3 regions of the Micromonospora sp. DT43 genome follow, and region 1 is predicted to be linked to each of the others. Evidence: riboswitches for the same ligand, from Rfam matches in the RefSeq annotation. Region 1 holds a riboswitch; each other region holds the start of a gene.
What was found. A riboswitch is a leader RNA that binds a small molecule or an ion and turns the genes downstream of it on or off. The one in region 1 is predicted to bind cyclic di-AMP.
Positions count from the first base shown of each region.

Region 2: another riboswitch for cyclic di-AMP. It lies ahead of ACLQ26_RS01335 (coiled-coil domain-containing protein); the one in region 1 lies ahead of ACLQ26_RS27135 (transglycosylase family protein).
Region 3: another riboswitch for cyclic di-AMP. It lies ahead of ACLQ26_RS25025 (NlpC/P60 family protein); the one in region 1 lies ahead of ACLQ26_RS27135 (transglycosylase family protein).

Region 1 is NZ_JBNCKR010000014.1:116,608-121,555, forward strand. Features, by position in the region: gene ACLQ26_RS27120 (AfsR/SARP family transcriptional regulator) at 1-1,396, opposite strand, end outside; gene ACLQ26_RS27125 (peptidase inhibitor family I36 protein) at 1,579-1,980, shown strand; gene ACLQ26_RS27130 (peptidoglycan-binding domain-containing protein) at 2,075-2,563, opposite strand; cyclic di-AMP (ydaO/yuaA leader) riboswitch at 2,848-3,016, shown strand; gene ACLQ26_RS27135 (transglycosylase family protein) at 3,017-3,688, shown strand; gene ACLQ26_RS27140 (hypothetical protein) at 3,764-4,126, opposite strand; gene dinB (DNA polymerase IV) at 4,241-4,948, opposite strand, start outside.
Region 2 is NZ_JBNCKR010000001.1:282,969-287,916, forward strand. Features, by position in the region: gene ACLQ26_RS01325 (alpha/beta fold hydrolase) at 1-304, opposite strand, end outside; gene ACLQ26_RS01330 (TetR/AcrR family transcriptional regulator) at 384-971, shown strand; gene ACLQ26_RS01335 (coiled-coil domain-containing protein) at 1,012-2,079, opposite strand; cyclic di-AMP (ydaO/yuaA leader) riboswitch at 2,085-2,216, opposite strand; gene ACLQ26_RS01340 (cation diffusion facilitator family transporter) at 2,358-3,275, opposite strand; gene ACLQ26_RS01345 (HelD family protein) at 3,383-4,948, opposite strand, start outside.
Region 3 is NZ_JBNCKR010000012.1:75,290-80,237, forward strand. Features, by position in the region: gene dcd (dCTP deaminase) at 1-515, shown strand, start outside; gene ACLQ26_RS25025 (NlpC/P60 family protein) at 575-1,615, opposite strand; cyclic di-AMP (ydaO/yuaA leader) riboswitch at 1,629-1,765, opposite strand; gene ACLQ26_RS25030 (N-acetylmuramoyl-L-alanine amidase) at 1,999-3,975, shown strand; gene ACLQ26_RS25035 (NlpC/P60 family protein) at 4,058-4,948, opposite strand, start outside.

The DNA of each region.
Region 1 (4,948 bases):
CCCGTTCTGCCTCGGCCCGCGCCCCGATCCGTGCGTGCAGCAACGCCTCCGCGTCCGCGGCGGTGAGCAGGTCCAGCACCAGCGGCTCCGCTCCGTCGGTGGCGACCAGACCGGTCAGGCGATCGCGGCTGGTCACCAGCACCAGACAGCGGGCGGAGCCGGGTAGCAGCGGCCGGACCTGAGCGGCGTCAAGGGCGTTGTCCAGCAGTACCAGCATCCGCCGGCCGGCCAGGAGACTGCGGTACAGCGCGGTCTGCTCCTGCGGGTCGACCGGCAGCTCCCGGGGCGACACCCCGAGCGCCGCGAGGAAGCCGCGTACGACCTGCTCCGCGCTGCGCACCACGCCGCTGTGGCTGTAGCCCTCCAGGTTGGCGTAGAGCTGACCATCGGGGAAATGGCCGACCACCTGGTGCGCCCAGTGCACGGCCAGCGCGGTCTTGCCCACCCCGGCCAGCCCGGACAACACCGCCACCGGCACCGCCCCGGGATGCGCGTCGGCAGTCGCCCGCAGCGCGTCCAGTTGGGCCAGCTCGACCCTCCGTCCGGCGAAACCCCGGACGTCCGACGGCAACTGTGCCGGCACCGGGTGGGCCAGAGCCGGCGCGGTGACGGGGCCGGCCGTGGTGTGCGTCGAAGTGGGTTCCGTGCCGGGCGTCGGCGCGGTGATCTCGCCGCGCAGAATGGCCTGGTGCAAGAGGCGAAGCTCGGCGCTCGGGTCCGCGCCCAGTGCGTCGGCCAGCTGCTCCCGTAGCCGGGCGTAGTACGCCAACGCCTGTGCGCTGCGGCCGGCGGCGGCCAGTGCGCGCAGCAACGCGGCGGCGACCGGCTCGTCCAGTGGGTGCTCGTCGGCGAGCCGGGTCAACGGGTCGATCACAGCCTCCGGCTCACCGCTGCGCAGCAGGCCGCGGGCCCACTGCAGGACGGTCTCGGTGTGCCGGCGGTGCCAGTCCTGGCGGACCCGGGCCGCCCACTCGCCGGGCAGCCCGGCCAGTGGCTCGCCACGCCACAGCTCGAGCGCCCTGCGCAGCAGCTCCACCCGCTCAGGGTCGTCGTCGGCCAGCCCGTCGGCCCGGTGTCGCAGCGCGTCGAAGTGCGCGCGGTCCACTGTCTCCGGTGGCAGGTCCAACAGGTATCCGCCGGACCGTCGCGCCAACGCGTCCGGTGCGCCCGCGTCGGCCAGCACACGGCGGAGCCGGGCGAGGTAGACATGCAGGTTGTGGCGAACCCTGGGCGGCGACGCCTCGCCCCAGACCCGGTCCACCAGAGTCTCCAGGTGGACCGGTCGGCCCACGTCGACCGCCAGCGCCGCCAGAACGGCGCGCTGGCGGGCCGCTCCGGCATCGACCGGATGGCCATCCGCCCAGACCTCGACCGGCCCGAGGACCCGAATCTCCATGAACCGCCGCTCGCTGTGCCGCCGGTCGCCCATCCGGCACCGGGACAGCTGGATTGAGGTTCCGGCAGGAATTCGTCGACCTTCCGCGCCGATCATCGTTGGCACAGCGGCATCGATCAATGCGATGTCGGCAACTCGACTCACGACCTGTTCCGGTCGTGACGACACCGGAGGTCACCATCGTGCGAAATGCTCTGCGAAGGTTCACGTCCGCCCTGCTCGGCGTGGTCGCTGTGGGCGCCGCGATCGGGGTCGCCCCGAGCCCGGCTCAGGCCAACTACGCCTGCCCGTCGGGTCTGCTCTGCCTGTACGCCGGCACCAACTTCAGCGGCGACATCTTCCTGCTCGACGGGCCCTACAACGGATGCAACGACGTTCCGCTGCCCTCGTACTTCCGCAACAAGACCCAGTCGATCATCAACAACCGGCCGTCCGGCACCGTCTCCACCTTCTGGGACAACGTCAACGCCACGGGCCTGCTCGGCTACCAGCACGCCTACGGCTACCGGGCGAACCTGGCGTACGACTCGGCCGCCATCGGGGGGAACTGGAACCAGCGCATCGAGGCGGTCCGGGTCTGCTGAGTGAGGCTGTCTCCGGCGGGGAGGGGAGTCGGAGACGCCACGACGGCGCCGGCCGGAATCCAACGGGGGATTCCGGCCGGCACCGTCGCGCGGGTCAGCCCGGGTAGTAGCACTGGTTCGGGATGACCGGACCGCCGTCGACCCTGAAGATCGCGAAGCCCATCCACGCCCGGGTCTGCGGGCCGTACTCGCCGTCCTCGGCGATGTTCGCCCACTCCCAGGTATCGTTGATCTTCTGTTGCGCGGCCCGGACGGCGTTGCGCGTGTTGGTGCCGTACTGGCCGTCGAGACGCAGGGACTGGGAGTAGCAGTTGTTCAGTGCCTCCTGCAACACCTTGACCGCGCTGTTGGAGTTGCCGTACTTCAGGTAGCAGGTCTTGTTGCGGTCCTGCCAGCCGACGGTGGGCACGTGCATCTCGGCGCCACCCGGGTAGCCGCCGACGTTGTAGTAGGTGAGGCTGGTGCAGGTGGTGGCCGCCTGCGCGGCGGTCGGCGCGAGCCCGACGAGTCCGGCGCTGACGAGGACTGTCGCGAGGGTGGCGGCGGCGCTGCGGCGGCCGATGCGGCTCTGGTGGATCGGCATGCTCTCCTCCTGGGATGGGCTGCCGGGTTGACCCGGCATGCACTGGAGCATCGCGATCGCCGATCTATGGAATCCTGCCGGAATGTCAATCGCGCCCCGCAGCGCCCGGTCGGCGGTATCCCGGCCTGATCGGAAACGGTCCATCGTGGTCGCTGCACAGTCGAGGACCGTCCGCAACCGCTGAGCGGGCCGTCCCGCGTGCCCCGGTGAACAACTTCACAAGGGTTGGGCGACCGTCACCGACGGTGCCTACCGTCGGTCGGGTCCGCCACCGTGGACGCCACGACCGGCAACGCCAAATCCTGCCCCCGGTCGTCGGAAACAGAACCCGGGCAGGAGCGGGGGACCCAACGTTCCTCGGTGCATGTCACCTCGGGGTGAAGCCGCCACCGCGCGGCCGGGCGCCTCGGCCCGAACCCGACAGCTCACCTCGCCGGCGTGGAGGAAGCACACATGACGTCTGTCTACACCCCCCGTCATCGACGGGTCACCACCCGCCGCGTCGCCGTCGGCACCCTCGCCGTCGGCGCGGTCACCGGCGCTGTCGCCCTCTTCGGTCCCGCGGCTCCGGCCCAGGCCGGTGTGAACTGGGACGCGGTCGCCAAGTGCGAATCCGGCGGCAACTGGAAGATCAACACGGGTAACGGCTACTACGGTGGCCTGCAGTTCTCCCAGGGCACCTGGGCCGGTTACGGCGGCAAGAAGTACGCCGCCCGCGCCGACCTGGCCAGCCGCGGCGAGCAGATCGCCATCGCCGAGAAGGTGCTCGACGGGCAGGGCATCGGCGCGTGGCCGACCTGCGGCCGCAAGGGCGGCTCGTCGGGCGGCGCCGCCACGAAGTCCTCGACGAAGTCGACAGCGAAGTCGTCCACCGCGTCGAAGGACCGGTCCACCGCCCCGAAGGAGCGGTCGTCGCGCGGCGACCAGCCGGCGACCCGCAACCACGAGCGCACCGCTCCCGCGGCCAGCGGCGACACGTACGTCGTCAAGCAGGGGGACACCCTGTCGGAGATCGCCGACAGTCACCGCCAGGCGGGTGGCTGGCAGGCCCTGTACGAGCGCAACCGGCAGCTGATCGGCACCGACCCGGGCCTGATCTTCCCGGGCCAGCGGCTCGCCCTCTGACGTACGACACTCGAACGCTCGGCCGGGTCACCGGCCGAGCGTTCGGTCGTTCGACGGCCCCGGTCGGGGCGCGGGTCACGCCGCGGCGGACGCCCTCGACTCCCGGCGCGACATCACCGCGGTGGCGTCGCGGTCCCAGCGGGGGGCGGGTGCCGCCGCCTCGCCGGGCCAGCCCGTGCCGACACCGTCGCCGCCACCGCCGATGGTCATCTCGACTGAGTCGGGCGTCCTGCGGGCCAGCCGCAGCGACTGCTCGGCACCCGCGCGAGCCGAGCACGGCCAGGACTGGCCGGCGCACTGGAGGTTGCGGCAGTGACCCTCGTCGTCGGGCTCGTGGGCACTCAGCACGTCGACCGCCAGCTGCCAGAGCAGGGGGTCGGTCACGTCGTGCGGGCGTTCGGCGCGCCGGCTCGGTCGGTTGCTCGTGTCGTCGGACATGATGGCCCCCCTCGTCAGGCTGTTCCCTACAAGGGTCACCCGTGAGCCGGCGGCTAAACCGCCGACCTGCTGTGATGTGTCTCCGGTCGCAGCTGGCAGGGCCCCATACGCCGCTCAGTCCGGCAATAGCGGCATCTCGACGCCCGGATCCCGGCCGAGAAGCACCGCCCGGGTGAGCGCCGCCGAGCCGAACCGGTCGCGCACCGCGTCCACCGCGGCGTCCAGATCGGCCCCGGTGTCGACCTCGAACGGCAGTTCCGGCTGCACCGGGTTGTCGTCGAGGTTGCCCACCGAGACGCCGATCAGGGTGATGCCCCGCCGGTCGATCTCCGGCAACGCGGCCCGCAGCAGTGCCCGCGCGGCGGCCAGCAGCGGCGTGGTGTCCGCTGTCGCCTTGCCGATGGTGTGCGAGCGGGTGGCCCGGGTGTAGTCGCCGAAGCGCAGCCGCAGCACCACAGTGCGCCCGGACCGCCCGGCCGAGCGCATCCGGCGGCTGACCCGGTCGACCAGGCCGGCCAGGACGGCGTCCAGCTCCGCCGGCGCGTGCGGGGTGCGACTCAACGCGTGCTGCGCGCCCATCGAGCCCCGGCGGCGGCCCACCTGCACCGACCGGGGGTCGAGGTTGTGGGCCAGGGCGTGCAGGTGCCGACCGGCGCCCGCCCCGAGCAGGGACACCAGCGCGGCCTCGCCGAGCCGGGCCACCTCTCCGACGGTACGGATCCGACGTTCCCGCAGCTTCGCCGCGGTGACCGGGCCGACGCCCCAGAGCCGTTCCACGGGCAGTGGGTGCAGGAACGCCACCTCCGCGTCCGGGGCGACGAC
Region 2 (4,948 bases), on a different contig from region 1:
GCCCGAGCGCGGCCATCAGAGCGACCAGGTCGGCGGCCAGTGTGCCGGCGTCGTAACCGTCGTCGGGCTTGTCGGAGAGTCCGGCTCCGCGCGAGTCGACGGCGACGACGGTGTGCTCGCGGGCGAGCGCGGGCATTACTTCCCGCCAGGCGTACCAGGTCTGCGGCCACCCGCCGACCAGCAGCAGCGGCGGGCCGTCCCCGCCGGTGACCGCGTGCAACCGCAGCCCGTCCAGCTCTACCAGCCGGCTGGTGAAGACGTCGGCGAACCCGTCGGGCAACTGCAGCGAACTCAGGTTTGTCATGCCGGCACCATACGCATGATGGAACGATCGGTACAAGACCCTTGGAACGATCGTTACAAGATGTGTAGACTCACGGACCATGGCGGGCCGCAAGCAATTCGACGTGGACGAGGCGCTACGACGCGCGATGCATGTCTTCTGGCGCTGGGGCTATTCGGAGGCATCGATCGACCGCCTGACCGAGGGCACGGGCCTGGGTCGGGGTTCGCTGTACGGCACGTTCGGCGACAAGAGCACCCTCTTCCGCAAAAGCCTGCAGCGGTACGCGCAGACCTACCACCCGCTGTACGAGCAGGCGCTGTCCGGCCCCCACCCGAGCCCGAGCGCCGTTGTGGCCGCGTACCTGCAGGTCACCCTGAACCGCATCGCCGACCCGGCGGTGCCCGACGGCTGCCTGCTCACGGTGTCGGCAACGCAGTTCCCGGCCCTCGACGCGGAAGGTCAGGCGATGGTCCGCGCCATGATCGACGGTTTGCGAGCGATGCTGCAGCAGGCGTTGCGGGCGGCGGGGGCCGATGAGCGGGAGGCGGCAGAGCTGGCGTTGTGCACGCTGGCGACGAACAAATCGCTTGCGGTGCTGAGCCGTGCCGGCTTCTCGAGCGACGACCTGGCAACCGTCGCCGCAGCCGCCGGCCGCACTGCCGGGACTCCACTGCCACTACCGTGAGTAACGATGCGAGAGCATCATCAGGCAAACGATGCTGCTCTCAGTACACCGACAGGTGTACGTGGTTGGTGTGGTCGCTGGACGGGTCGCCGTTGCCTCCGCTGTACGACTTCCACCCACTGCTGGGCAGCCAGATCTGCCTGTACCAGATCACGTAGAGCACGGCGAGCCGGTCGGAGTTGCGGATGAAGTACGCGGCGAGGTTGCTGCCGTACGTCTTGTCGGCGCCTGTGGCGTCACCGCCAAACCCGCCCTTCGCTGCGGCGAAGTCGCAGGCCCGACCCTTGGGGTGTTCGCCGGAGCCGCCGGAGCGGTGACAGGAGACGTAGTGGGTGAATCCGGCGGCCTTGGCCTGGTTGAGGGCGTGCAGCGTGCGCGGGGTGATGCAGCCGCTGGCCGGGGTGGGGTCGTTGATGCTGCACGACTCGGACGGCCAGGAGCCGTCGGAGTTGCGCGGCGCGGGCTGGGCGTTGGCGGTGGAGGTGCCCCGGTTGGAGCTGGTGTCGGCGGCGGTCGTGCGCGGCTTGCTGGTGGCGACCGTGAGGGCCCGCTCGGCCTGCTCCTTGCGCTTGGCCATCACCTCGACCTGCTTGCGCTGCTCGCGGATCTCGCCGTTCAGGGCGAGGCGGGTGCGGTTGGCCTCGTCCCGGGTGGTGTGCAGCTCGCGCAGCACCCGGTCCTCGTTGGCGGCCACCACGTCAAGCGAGGCCGCCCGGTCCAGGAAACCCTCGGGGGTGTTGGTGTTGAGCAACGCCGAGACGGTGCTGAGGCGGCCGGTGCGGTACGCCACGCCGGCGATCTCGCCGACCTTGCCGCTGCGTACGGTCATCTCGGCTTCGGTGGTCTTCAGCTTCGCCGCGAGTTGCTGTTGCCGCTGGACGGAGGTGTCCAGGGCGCGCTTCGCGTCCAGGTAGCCCTTGCTGGCGGCTTCGAGTTGGGCCCGCAGTGCGGGGGTGCCGCCCTCCTCGTCGCCGTCGGGCGCTGCGGCGGCCCGCAGGCCGCCCGGGGGAGCGGCGGTGGCCGCGCCGACCGGTACCGCGACGCCGAGGGTGACCATCATGACGATCAGCGCCGCTAGTCGGGCGGCGGGGGGTCGTGCTGGTGCCACTACGCATGTCCTTCCGTCAGCCGCCGACCGAGTTAGCTGACGGGTTCGGGACGGAAGATCCCTACCGCTGACGCGGATGCACCCCAGGAACATGGTTCCCCGGTTCGCCCTGGCGGGCGATTAGGCGGCGGCCGCCACCGGCGCCGGGAGGGCGCCGCCGGGTGGTGGCCGGGACCGAGCCTACCGGGACAGGTGGGACGTGTGCAGTCGATGTGACGGAAGGTGTCGGTGCCAGCACCGAAAACGGCGACGTAAAGGTCTTTTCAGCAGAAAAGTGCTCACCACTCGATCGATCCACATGCGCCGGAGGCTGCCCCGGGCTCGATCTGCAGCGTGGCGTGCTCGATGCGGAAGTCCTCCCGCAGGGCGGTACGCGCCGCCGTGAGCACCGCGCCGACCTCCGCGCCGGGTGCCATGATCAGGTGTGCGGAGGCCACGTCCATGCCCGAGGTGAGCGTCCAGACGTGCAGGTCGTGCACCTCGACCACGCCGGGCACCGCGGCCAGGCGATCGTGCACGGCAGTGACCTGGAGGTGTTCCGGGGCGGCCTGCACCAGGATCCGGACGGCGGCGCGTCCCAGCCGCCAGGTGCGCGGCAGGATGAACACGCCGATGGCGACAGCGACAAGCGGGTCGGCCCACCACCACTCGGTGAGCGTGATGAGCACTGCCGCGCCGATCACGCCGAGCGAGCCGAGCAGGTCGCCGAGCACCTCCAGGTAGGCGCCCTGAAGGTTGATGCTCTCCCGGGCGCCGGCGCGCAGCAGCGCGAACGCGACCAGGTTCGCGAGCAGGCCGAGGACGGCCACCGCGAGCATCGGGCCGGTCAGCACCTCGTGGGGGTCGCCGAACCTGCCGATCGCCTCGATCACCACGTAGACCGCCACGCCGGAGAGCAGGACGGCGTTGGCCAGGGCGGCGAGCACCTCGAGGCGGTAGAGCCCGAAGGTGCGCTGTGGGTCGCCGGTGGCCCGTCGGGTGGCGGTGATCGCGGCGAGCGCCATCCCGATGCCGAGCACGTCGGTGAACATGTGCCCGGCGTCGGAGAGCAGGGCGAGCGAGCCGGTGTGGAAGGCGGCCACACCCTCGACCACCATCAGGGCGGCGAGCAGCCCGAACGCGGCCCAGAGGCGGCCCCGGTGCTGGTGGGCGGCGTTGGCGACCGACCCGTGGTGGTGGTCATGACCTGCTCCCACGAGATCCACCCTCCGTCGCCACCCGGGACCCGGTCAAATGTATGCTCACATCGCTATGTATGCAACTGTACGGGCGGGTCCGACCGCCGACACCGCCAACGGGCAGGTCAGCCGGTCGGGTCGATGGTGGTGAGCCGCTGGGTGGCCCGGGAGAGCGCCACGTAGAGCGTGCGGACGCCGGAGCCCGGATCGGCCCGGATCTCGCTCGGGGAGACCAGCACCACCCCGTCGTACTCCATGCCCTTGGCCTCCAGGCTGGTCACGACCTGCAGCCTCGCCGCGCCGAGCGTGCCGAGCCAACCGGAGACCTCGTCGCGGCGGGTGACCGGCGTGATCACCCCGACCGTGCCGTCCACCTCGGCCAGCAGACCGGTCGCCGCCTCCACGACCGCGGTCTCCAGTCCGGCCGGCGGCACGACCAGCTCGACCGGATCGATCCCGGTGGAGCGGACGGCAGTCGGCAGCGACAGGTCCGGATAGAGCCGGCGAATCTCCGCCGCCGCCACAGCGAAGATCTCCGCCGAGTTGCGGTAATTGGTGGTGAGCGTGAAATCGTGCCGCTTGCGCCGGCCCAGCGCCTGGTCCCGGGCGCGGGTCAGCTCCTCCGGATCACCGGTCCACGCCGTCTGCGCCGGGTCACCCACCACCGTCCAGGAGGCCAGACGGCCACGCCGTCCCACCATCCGCCACTGCATCGGCGAGACGTCCTGCGCCTCGTCCACCACCACGTGCGCGTACTCCCGGTAGTCCTCCGGACGCTCCCGGGCCGCCGCCCGGGCGGCCCGCTGCCGGTCGTTTGCGGTGCTCAGCTCCCGGACACCGCCCGCGAGCTGGAACGGGTCGCGGCGGGCCCGCGCCGGCTGCAGCGGCTTACCGAGCAGCGCGTCGAGTTCGTCGAGGAGCGCCACGTCCGCGATGGTCAGACCCGCGGTGTCGAGGCTCTGGTACGCCGCGGTGAGCAACCGGATCTCCGCGCCGGAGAGGATCCCGCCGGCGTACCGACGCAGCCGCTCCGGTCGCGCCAGCCAGCCGAGCACGTGCCGGGGGTGCAGGCGCGGCCACCACGCCTTGAGGAACTCCCGGAACTCCGCCCGCTCGGCGATCTCGCCCTCGAAGGCCCGCTGCTCCGGCAGCCGGGTGATGCCCACCGCGCGGGCCTGTGCCCAGAGCGCGCCGAACACCCCGTCGAAGCCGGCCCGGCGGACCTCGTTGCGCCGGGCGCCGCGGTGCAGCGCGCGGTCCCGGATCCGGTCCAGCTCGGCCCGATCCAGCCGCAGCAGCGTCCCCCGGTAGAGCAGTCGCAGCTCACCCGGGCCGCCCGGCACCGCGTCGCGGACGGCGCGCTCCAGCACCCGGCGCATCCGCAGCGAGCCCTTCACCGCCGCCACCTCGGGCGGGTCGGTGCGGGTGGCGGTCATGCCCGGAAAGAGGGTGCCCAGCGAGTGCAGGGTCGCCGTGTCCTCACCGAGCGAGGGCAGCACCGAGGCGATGTACTCGACGAAGACGGTGGACGGCCCGACGACCAGGATGCCGCCTCCGGCGTACCGGCTGCGGTCGGAGTAGAGCAGGAAGGCCGCCCGGTGCAGGGCGACCGCCGTCTTGCCGGTGCCCGGCCCGCCCGCGACGATCGTCACCCCGGAACCGGGCGACCGGATCGCCTCGTCCTGCTCCCG
Region 3 (4,948 bases), on a different contig from region 1:
TCGAGCCCACCCTGGTCCAACCGTCCAGCATCGACGTCCGACTCGACCGGCTGTTCCGGGTCTTCAACAACCATCTCTACACCCACATCGACCCGGCCATGCAGCAGGACGACCTGACCTCGGTGGTCGAGGTGCCCGACGGTGAGCCGTTCGTGCTGCATCCGGGGGAGTTCGTGCTCGCCTCGACGCTGGAGGTGATCTCGCTCGGCGACCAGCTCGCCGGCCGGTTGGAGGGGAAGAGCTCACTGGGCCGCCTCGGCCTGCTCACCCACTCCACCGCGGGGTTCATCGACCCGGGCTTCTCCGGCCACGTGACGCTGGAACTGTCCAACGTGGCGAACCTGCCGATCACCCTCTGGCCGGGCATGAAGATCGGCCAGCTCTGCATCTTCCGGCTCTCCTCGCCGGCCGAGCACCCGTACGGCTCGGTGGTCTACGGCTCGCGGTACCAGGGTCAGCGGGGGCCGACGCCCAGCCGCTCCTGGCAGAACTGGCGTGCCTGGCCGACGCGCTAGGAGACGACGAGGGCCCGCCGCGATGAGATCGCGACGGGCCCTGCTGCGTTCGACGTCGGTCAGCCGGGACGGCCGTAGCTGTGGATCGGCCCGTCGTCGACCTTCTTCATCTTGACGGGCTGACCGGCCTGGGAGGCGTGCACCACCCAGCCACCGCCGACGTACATGCCGACGTGGTGGATGTCGCTGTAGTAGAAGACCAGGTCACCGGCGCGCAGGTCGGCTCTGCTGACGTTCTTTGTCACCCGGCTCTGCGCTGCGGCGTTGTGCGGCAGCGACACGCCTGCCTTCGCCCATGCGGCGAGCATCAGCCCGGAACAGTCGTACGAGTTCGGACCCTCGGCACCCCACACGTACGGCTTGCCGATCTGGGCGCAGGCGAACTTGACGGCCGTGCCCGCGCCGCCGCCGGGGTAGCTGGCCGGGCAGGGCGCCGGACGCAGCGAACCGCCGCCGCCGTTGCCGTACACCTTGAGGCGCAGCTTCTGCAGCCTGTCGATCTCGTCGTTGATCTGCTTCTTCTTCGCCGCCAACTGCGCTTCGGTCCGGGTCAGCTGGACCACCATCTCGTCGAGCGGCGCCTTCTGCCGGGCCAGCTCGTCGCGGAGGTCGGCGACCTGCCGGACGTCCTCCTGCTGGTTGTGGGCGAACCGGTCGAGCATCTCGAGCTGCCCCACCACCTCGCTTGGCGACCGGCTGCCGAGCATCGTGTTGACAGTCGACAGGTTCTCGCCCATGTACGCCCGCACGGCCAGCGCGCTGACCTTGGTCATCGCGGCGTCGACCTGGCGTTCCAGGGGCGCGATGCGAGCGGCGAGCATGTCGGCCTGCTTGCGCTTCACGGCCAGGTCCGCGCGGGTGGCGTTGTGCCGTTCGATGACCGGTTCGAGCTTGTTCCAGTCGGCGTCGATCTGGCGCTCGATCTCGGCGACGGACGGGTCCGCGTGCGCAGCCGTGGCGCTGCCGGTCAGGACGACGGCGACGCCGACCACTGCGGCGAGGGCGGTGGTGAAGCGGGACCAGCGTGGACGCGGCACTGTCGACGTCGGGTCGGCCGAGGCCGACCGTTCGGACGACGGCCGCGGGGCATGGAGGGCCACCGGGGTTCCGTACTCCTTCTTCCTGACCGCCTACCGGGTTAGCTGACGGGTTCGGGCGGGAAGTTGGCGCCCTACCGCAATGGCTGCGGATTCACCCCGGGGGAACCTGGGTCCCCGGCTCGCTCGCAAGCGACTCGGCGGTGTCGGTCCGTTACCGCCCGGATGGGCAGACCTGCTACCGGGCCGACAAATGACCAGAGTAGAGACGGCCGTTACCGATCCGCAACCCGTGCGGCCGTGACACTCCGTACCGATTCGAGGGGATCACCGAGCGTACGTGAAAGTTTCTTTCTGCACGCTTTGATAGATAGAAAGGTATTGACGCGGACTCCCGGCCGGCGCGAAGGTGACCAGACCGATACCAGCAAAATCTAGGGGGTTCGATGGAACGTCCAACCCTGTCCGCCGGCCGGCGCGCGCTGCTCGTCGTCGCGGTGGTCACCGCAACGACGGCCGTACCGCTGAGCACCGGTCCCGCCTCCGCCGCACCGGCCGCCGACCGTCAGCAGCAGTACGCCGCCGCGTCGACCGAGTACGGGGTGCCGACCGCAGTACTGCTCGGCGTCTCCTACCTGGAGTCCCGCTGGGACAGCAACGCCGGCACCCCGAGCACCAGCGGCGGCTACGGGCCCATGCACCTGACCGACGCCCGCCACGTGGCCGCCCTACCCGCACGCGGCCACCACGACGCCGGCACCGAGGATCCGCGCGGCGACGACTCCCGCGCCGTCCGGGCACCCGCGCCGGCCACCGATCCCGCGCCGCCAACTGCCGCGTTGCAGACCGTCGACGCCGCCGCCGCGCTGACCGGCGCCGCCCCCGAGGCGCTGCGCAGCGACGCCACTACCAACATCAGGGGAGGGGCGGCGCTGCTGGCCGCGTACCAACGGGAGGTTGGAGCCCCGGTCGGCGCGGGCACCGACCCGGCCAGCTGGTACGGCGCGGTGGCCCGCTACGCCGGCGCGGACAGCGCCGACGCCGCGGCGGCCTTCGCCGACGAGGTCTTCACCACCATCGGCGCCGGCGCTGCCCGCGTGACCGACGACGGTCAGCGGGTCACCCTGCCGGCCCGCGCGGTACGACCCGAGCGTTCCTGGCTGGACCGGCTGGGCCTGCGACGACTCGCCCGCCCGGACGGCCTGGAATGCCCCCGGACCGTGTCCTGTGAGTGGATCCCCGCCCCCTACGAGGCGTTCGGCGACGGCGACTACGGCAACCACGACCTCTCCGACCGGCCCGCCCGGCAGAAGATCGAGTACATAGTCATCCACGACACCGAGGCGAGCTGGGCGACCACCCTGCAACTCGTCCAAGACCCGACGTACGTGAGCTGGCACTACTCGCTGCGCTCGGTCGACGGGCACATCGCCCAGCACGTCAAGACCAAGGACGTCGCCTGGCACGCCGGCAACTGGTACGTCAACGCGAAGTCGATCGGGCTGGAACACGAGGGCTTCGCCGCGCAGGGCACCTGGTACACCGAGGCGATGTACCGGACCTCGTCGAAGCTCGTCCGGCACCTCGCGCTGCGGTACGGCATCCCGCTGGACCGCCAGCACATCATCGGCCACGACAACGTGCCCGGCACCATCGCGTCGACAGTGCGCGGGATGCACTGGGATCCGGGGCCCTACTGGGACTGGACGCACTACTTCGACCTGCTGCACGCGCCGCGCCTGGACACCGGCACCCCGGCCACCGGGTTGGTCCGGATCGACCCCGACTACGCGACGAACCGCCCGGCGTTCACCGGATGCGTCACAGCCGGAACGCCCTGCGCGCCGCGCGGCTCCTCGTCGGTGGTGCTGCACACCGCGCCGTCCGAGGACGCGCCGCTGGTGAACGACATCGCGCTGCGCCCGGACGGCACCCCGAACACGATGGACGTGTCTGACCACGGCGCCCGCGCCTCCGCCGGCCAGACGTACGCCCTGGCCGGGCGGCAGGGCGACTGGACGGCCATCTGGTACCTCGGGCAACGGGCCTGGTTCCACAACCCGGCGTCGGCGCCGACCGCCACCTGGACCGTCGGCGTGGTGGCCACCCCGAAGGCCGGCCGGGCCACCATCCCGGTTTACGGGCGGGCGTACCCGGAGCAGGCGGCCTACCCGGCCGGCGTGCCCTACCAGGCGATCTCGCCGCTGCAGTACACGCTGGCAGCCGGGCAGCGCTACGCCGTCGGCGCGGTGCTGGGCGGCGAGTACTACCGGGCCAGCACGTTCGACGGCTCCTCGCCCGGCGACTGGACGGTGATCCGGGGCAAGAACCGGTACGCGCAGATCCAGTTCGGCCACCGCATCATGTACGTCGACCTCGCCGACGTGCAGTTGCTGCCGTCCCCGGTGGGCGCGCCCCGCTGAGATGCCTCGCTGAGAAACGCCTCGCTGAGAGACGACGACGGCCCCCGGTCTGACCGGGGGCCGTCGTGGTGCGCGAGGTGGATCAGCCGGGTCTGCGGAACCCGGCGACGGGCATGGTGTTGATGCTCGACACCTGCACCGGTTTGCCGGCACGTGGCGCGTGCACCATCTGGTTGTTACCCAGATACAGCCCGACATGACTCAGGCCGGAGAAGAAGAAGACCAGGTCGCCGGGGCGGGCGTCGGCGCGCGAGACGGCCTTGCCCTCGTTCCACTGGTCACCCGTGTGGTGGGTGAGGTAGATCCCGGCCGACTTGTAGGCGTACTGGGTCAGCCCCGAACAGTCGAACGAGTTCGGGCCGGTGGCGCCCCAGACGTACGGATCGCCCACCTGCTGGCAGGCCGTCCTGATCGCCTTCTGGGCGGCCGCGGCGAGCACACCGTTGATGGTCGGACAGCCGACGGTCTTGACAGTGGTCTTGGGCATCGACGCCTCGAGCTTCTTGATCTCGGCGTCGATCTGCTTCTTCTTGGCCGCCAGCTCGTTCTGCTGCTTGGTCTGCGTGGCGATCAACGCGTCCAGCTTCTGCTTCTCGCCGTCGTACCTGGCCCGCACGGCCAGGACGCCCGCGACCTGCTTGCGCTCCTGCGCGGCCAGCCGGTCGAGGAGGGTGAGCTGCTCGGTGAGCGTGTCCGGCTTGGCGCTGACCAGCAGCGCGCCGATCTCCTGCGACGGGCCCGACATGTAGTAGCGGGAGGCGAGGTCACCGACCCGGCTGAGCGCCAACTCGCTCTGCAGGGCCAGCGGCTCGATCTTCTTCTGCAGCGCGGACGACTTGTTCCGGTTGACCTTCAGCTGCGCCCGCACCTTGTTGTACTGCTCGATGGTGGGCTCCAACTGCTCCCACTTCTTGTCGATCTGCGCCTCGATCTCGTCGACCGTGGGCTCGGCCTGCGCCGGCACGGCGAGCAT